[Eubacterium] eligens ATCC 27750: one gene and its partner. The protein of the gene in region 2 interacts with the protein of the main gene of each other region in a pairwise test. Links are inferred from orthologs where the notes say so. Each region holds a gene or a part of one and is shown on either strand. Other genes may lie near its edges. The genes, in order: EUBELI_RS12745 and EUBELI_RS03015.

Region 1 (3,236 bases), on a different replicon or contig from region 2:
TGCTGCTCTTCCACGCATATATTCATCGTCCATAGCCGCAAACATCTGTGAAAAATTATCCCCTGTCTGGGCTATGGCATATTCTGCATTCACCATCTGACTCTCGATAATATGCTCAACAGATTCCTTATAATCGTCATCCTCAAGCATCATCTGATGAATCTCAAATATTGCCGCATTAGCCTCGCCAACTTCGCGAAGTGCTTTATCATGAAGTTCCCCCAGTTGTTTAAAGGCTGTTTCTACAGCTTCATAATAACGGTTCTTCTCTGCTTCTGCATCAGTAATCTTTACACGCTTAACCTGATGTTCACCTTTTTCATACACCATTATCTTACCTATAGCAATGCCTCCAAATACACTTTTTCCAGTATATTTATTCATGTGCACCTCCTAACTGCTACATATTGCTCTTCATGAATTCTTCAATCTTAGCTGCTGCAGCCTCTTCATCTTCACCTTCTACAGTAATTGTAACTTCATTTCCACATTTTACTGCAAGTGCCATAACACCGAAGATTTTCTTGCAGTCTCCTGACTTGCCATCCTTAGTAATTGTAATCTTACTGCTAAATTCCTTGGCTGCCTTTACAAGCTCTCCTGCCGGACGAGCATGTATGCCTTCTGCATCTGTAATAACGTACTTAAATGCCTTCATAATTAAAAACCACCTTTCTTAGGCTGCTTTCTTCTTAAAGAGCCCTAAACATATTGTTGAGATGATAGTTCCTGCCACAAGTGCAATCACATAATATATTGCATTGCCTACTACAGGGAATACGAAAATGCCGCCATGTGGTGCCATTAAAGTACATTTGAAAAACATACTGACAGCACCTGCTGCACCTGAACCTATGATACATGCTGGTATTACATGTAAAGGATCTGCTGCCGCATAAGGTATTGCACCTTCTGTTATAAATGCAAGTCCCATAATAAAGTTAGTTGGACCGGCATCTCTTTCTTCCTTAGTAAACTTATTCTTAAAAAGTATTGTTGCAAGAGCAATCGCACATGGTGGAACCATACCACCTATCATTACTGCTGCCATTATATCATAATTACCTGCTGCAATGGAAGCAGTTCCGAAAACATATGCTGCTTTATTGAATGGACCACCCATATCAATTGCCATCATGGCTGCAAGTATGAATCCAAGAAGAACCCTGCTTGTGCTTCCCATTCCTGCAAGGAAGCTGTTAAGTCCTGTGTTAATCCCACCCATTACAGGCTCTACAATAAATGTCATTCCAAGTCCTATTACCAGAATACCCACTACCGGATATATAAGTACAGGTGCTATCTTTTCCAATGCCTCTGGTAACTTATCACATATTTTTCTTAAAAGAACTATAATGTATCCTGCTGCAAAACCTGCAACCAGAGCGCCTAAGAATCCAGACTTTCCATTAGCTGCGATATAACCGCCAACAAAACCAAGTGCAAGTGCCGGTCTGTCACCAATGGCCATTGCAATAAATCCTGCCAGAACAGGGAGCATGAAGCCAAATGCTGCTCCACCGATAGACTTAAACAGTGCCGCAACAGGTGTTATCGTACCAAAGTTGCTTCGTTCTGCCTCTGACAGTGCATTCATATCAACATTAAGTCCATCAATAAGAAATGCTATGGCAATCAGAATACCTCCGCCTACAACGAAAGGTAACATATGTGATACACCATTCATAAGCTGTGTATATATCTTATGTCCAATTCCGCCGCCTTTCTTTGCTGATGTGCTTTCCTTCTTCTCAGAAGTTCCTGCCTTATATACAGGTGCATCTCCTGCAAGAGCTTTCTTTATAAGTTCATCTGCTTTATTAATTCCATCTGAAACCTGACACTCAATTACTTTCTTTCCATCAAATCTCTCCATTGGAACCTGTGCATCTGCTGCTACAATAATACATTCTGCTGATTCAATATCTTCATCTGTCAACACATTCTTAGCTCCGCCAGAACCTCTTGTTTCAATCTTAATTGCACATCCAGCCTTAGCTGCTGCCTTCTCAAGTCCTTCTGCTGCCATGTAAGTATGTGCAATACCTGTCGGGCAGGAAGTAACTGCAAGAATCTTAGCCAGCTTGTCATCTTCCTTTTCAAGTCTTTCATCTATACTCTTAGCTTCCTCATCAGCCCCATCAATAATTTCAAGGAATTCCTCCGGGCTTCCGGCTTTCATAAGCTTTGCTACGAAATTCTCATCCATAAGAAGCACTGATAACTTACTTAACACATCAAGATGTACATTATCCTTAGTATCCGGCGCTGCAATAAGGAAAAGAACCTTTACCGGCTCATCATCAAGCGATTCAAAATCAACTCCATCCTTAATAATCATTGCTGCAAGTCCTGGTGCATTAACAGCACTGCATTTGCCATGAGGAATTGCTATTCCTTCTCCTACACCTGTTGTACTTTCTTCTTCTCTTGCATATACTTTAGCCTTGTAGCTTTCGATATCATCAATCTTTCCGCTCTTTGCCATAAGTTCTACAGCCATATCAAGAGCCTCACTCTTTGTCTTAGGAGCAGCATTAAGATTGATACTTCTCTTATCAAGTAAATCTGTAATTCTCATAAAATACCTCCATTCATTACATTATCCCTTGCAGGTAACCTCCACCCGCTTTAATACCTCTGAAATCTCTCTTTTTGTTGCTAGATTTTCTGAAAATGCACTGGCACTTCCTGTTGCAACGCCCATCCGGAATGCATCTTCATAATTGCCTGTCTGAAGATACCCCGCCATAAATCCTGCAACCATTGAATCACCTGCACCTACTGAATTCTTAAGCTCGCCCTTTGGTGCATCTGCTTCATATACGTTTCCATGTTCATCAATAAGAACTGCGCCTTTTCCACCCATCGATATAAGCACATTGACAGCTCCCATATTCTGCAGCTTCCTTGCATATGGAATAACCTCTTCCTTAGATTCAAGCTTAACACCAAATATATCTCCAAGTTCATGCTGATTAGGCTTGATAAGAAATGGGTGATATTCAAGGACATTAAGTAAAAGCCTGCTTGTCGCATCAACTATGATCTTAACATCTCTTCCCTGTAGTCTTTCCATTATTCTTCTGTATATATCGTCTGATATACATGAAGGAATACTTCCTGCAAGCACAAGAACATCTCCACTTGAAAGTCTGTCAATCTTACTTACAAGAGAATGGAGATTATCTTCTGATATCTGAGGTCCCATTCCGTTAATCTCTGTTCCATCTATG
Region 2 (3,096 bases):
GGTCACTGGAGCTGCTATGATGATGAGCGTCATGGTTAAAAGTAATTATCTTATATTTATGATTGCTCTTATTTTATATACAATTGCCGAAACATTAAGACATAAGAACATACAGATTATTCTTGTTACATGTGCCATAGCTGCAGGATTTGCCATACAGGCAGTTTTTCCTAAATTAATCATAGAGAAAATATCTGGATATAATCTGGATAATGGAGCTTCATCATGGACATGGATAGATATGGGACTCCACTCGACAACCGCAACTGTATATGCCGACGGATGGTATAATTCCAGAATTGCATCTCTTTATGAAAGAAATGATTATGATTCAAAAAAGGAAGCCCAGGCAGCCAAAGCAGATATTAAAGGTTACATAAACAACTATAAAAGCGATCCTAATGCATTTACATCTTTCCTTTCAAAGAAGATTGCATCCCAGTGGAATAACCCTGGTTTTCAGTGTTTCTGGATAACTAATGTCAGAAACAGCAGTATCACGCAAAGTGGTTTTATTACAGATATTTTATCATTAAAAGGTGGCATACCTTTTATGAATTATCTTAATATACTGCAAAGTATAATTTTATTTGGAAGTATGCTATATGCTGTTTATGCTCTCTTCTTTAATTCAGCTCCAGTTTCAACCGTACTTCCACTGACATTTATAGGTGGTTTCATATTCCATATATTCTGGGAAGGAAAATGCCAGTACACACTTCCTTATTTTGTATTGCTGCTTCCTTTGAGCATTATTGGATTTTTCTATATGGCGAAAGTCTTTATAGATTTTTCAAAGAAAAACATATATCATTGTGCAGCTGGCTTAATAGTCCTTATATTAGTCACAATCATATTTAACCACTTTATAATAATTAACCATGACAATAAAAGTTATAAAGAATATAAGGATTATACTATAAAAGTTGAATCTGGTGAAATAACTGAAACTGATAACTGATTATACATCTGGGGGTTATATGAGTGAAAATAAAAAAAATTGTTTATATATTGTAATTCCATGCTACAACGAAGAACAGGTTCTGCCTGTTACCTCAGGCATGTTTCTTGATGAACTTAACCATCTTATCAAAGCCGGCAAAATCAGTTCTGGCAGCAGGATAATGTTTGTCAATGATGGAAGTTCTGACAGTACATGGGATATAATTACGGATTTATCAAAGAAAGATGAACATTTCATAGGAATAAGCCAGAGTCGTAACCGCGGACACCAGAGCAGTGTGCTTGCCGGTCTTATGGAGGCTTCCCAGTATGCTGATATTACTATATCTATAGATTGCGACGGACAGGATGATATTCATGCAATGGAAGATATGGTTGACGCTTACCACGATGGCTGTGATATCGTCTATGGTGTAAGAAATGACCGTTCAACAGATACATTTTTTAAAAGAAACACAGCCAAAGGCTTCTATAAAATCATGGCAAAGCTTGGCGCAGAAACTGTATATAACCATGCCGATTACAGGCTTTTATCAAAGCGTGTGATTAATGAACTGGCACAATTCAAAGAAACTAATCTGTACCTTCGTGGTCTTATCCCGCTTGTCGGTTTTAAGAGTACAAGCGTATATTATTCAAGAAGCGAACGACTTGCCGGAAAGTCACACTACCCTTTCAGCAAAATGCTTAACCTTGCATTAAACGGCATAACAAGCCTTAGTGTAAAACCACTCCGTCTTGTTATGTCACTTGGTATTATAGTTTCAATCATCAGCTTTATCGGTGTTATATGGGCTGTCGTTGACAACCTGCTCGGCAACACAGTAACCGGCTGGGCAAGTACAGTATGTATCGTATGCTTCATGGGCGGAATACAACTTATGTGCCTCGGGGTTATCGGGGAATACATCGGGAAGATATATATAGAGGTCAAGAATAGACCTAGGTTTATTATCAGTGAGAGGACTTATGAGTGCAATGAAGATAAAAATCAGTAATAAAAACGCGGCATATAATCCAAGACTGATGTAGATTCATTATACATGCCTGATGAGTGATACCATAGACTTATTTCCCATAAAACATTCATATATGTGTTTCTTATAGGCAGATTATAGGTTCGTCTATTAAAATAAACGTGAATTAATTATGTAACTACCTATAAGTGAGTATATAACATATTTCTTATAGGACATAGCCACTACGCTATCAGGACGGGTACAATCAGATTAAATACCAGCACCATCAGTATGTCTGATAGATAAATGTTTCTATAGGCTGCCAATGTTATTATTATTCTTATGGCTATTATTATCGCAGTCATTACTGCACATGGTTTTATTTTCTTTTTTGTTATGAATATCCATAGCTGCATCCTGTCTATCGGCATGTTTTTCAGCAGTTCTCTTGTTGTTATTCTTTTTCTGTTAGTGCTGTATGCTTCCTGATAAGATTTGTATTTCATGACCATATATGTCACGCCAAGAAGGTAAAACATGTACCCAATCAGAACAACCTTCATGTCATTGTTCAAATCACTGAAATCTATCATTTTATTAGGTGCACATGCTAATATTCCTGATATTATGAAGAAAAATATGGCCAGAAACTTCTCTCCTACATTATCCGGAAACCATGTATTTTCTTCTTTAAAGAACTTTTCTAATTTTTTCTGCTGTTTGATATCTGTTTTGATAGTCATTTTCTCCTCTTTCCTGCGCTGTTCTCACACTGTGCATTCAATACTTTCGCTGAACTCTCCCAGTCTGCCGCCCTCCATAACTGCCACATAATCCGTATTCTTCATAATCTCTGTCATGTCATGTGTTGTCATAATCACACAGCATTCCTGTGCTATAAGTTCTCTTAACATGTCAAATAATTCTATCTTAAACACTGCATCCATGCCTGCTGTTGCTTCATCAAGAAGATACAGCCTGCTGTGATGTGCTATTGCAAACGCAAGCTGGAACTTCATACGCTCACCTCTTGACATACGCCACAATGTCGTTGCAGTGCTGACATTCATCTTTTTCATACATTCATTAAACAGTTCCACATCAAAATCATCATACACAAGTCCCAGTATATCAGCATTCTGCTTTCCGGTACGGTTCTCGAAGAATACATTAT

Evidence for each region.
Region 1: the proteins of EUBELI_RS03015 (region 2) and EUBELI_RS12745 interact in binary tests that used the Bacillus subtilis proteins (3 or more experiments, as listed by UniProt). The link is inferred for [Eubacterium] eligens ATCC 27750 from one-to-one orthologs.

The regions. Positions count from the first base shown.
Region 1 is NC_012780.1:476,740-479,975, forward strand. The notes cover bases 130-3,025. They hold EUBELI_RS12745 (PTS fructose transporter subunit IIABC), read right to left. Parts: upstream 2,582-3,025; coding sequence 677-2,581; downstream 130-676. Other genes in these bases: ptsP (phosphoenolpyruvate--protein phosphotransferase), read right to left, coding at 130-384; EUBELI_RS12740 (HPr family phosphocarrier protein), read right to left, coding at 401-658; pfkB (1-phosphofructokinase), read right to left, coding at 2,603-3,025. In the rest of the region: more of ptsP, read right to left, coding at 1-129; more of pfkB, read right to left, coding at 3,026-3,236. UniProt on the Bacillus subtilis protein: The phosphoenolpyruvate-dependent sugar phosphotransferase system (sugar PTS), a major carbohydrate active transport system, catalyzes the phosphorylation of incoming sugar substrates concomitantly with their translocation across the cell membrane.
Region 2 is NC_012778.1:633,252-636,347, reverse strand. The notes cover bases 215-2,970. They hold EUBELI_RS03015 (glycosyltransferase family 2 protein), read left to right. Parts: upstream 215-980; coding sequence 981-1,961; downstream 1,962-2,970. Other genes in these bases: EUBELI_RS03005 (ATP-binding cassette domain-containing protein), read right to left, coding at 2,690-2,970; EUBELI_RS03010 (hypothetical protein), read right to left, coding at 2,165-2,665; EUBELI_RS03020 (glycosyltransferase family protein), read left to right, coding at 215-961. In the rest of the region: more of EUBELI_RS03020, read left to right, coding at 1-214; more of EUBELI_RS03005, read right to left, coding at 2,971-3,096.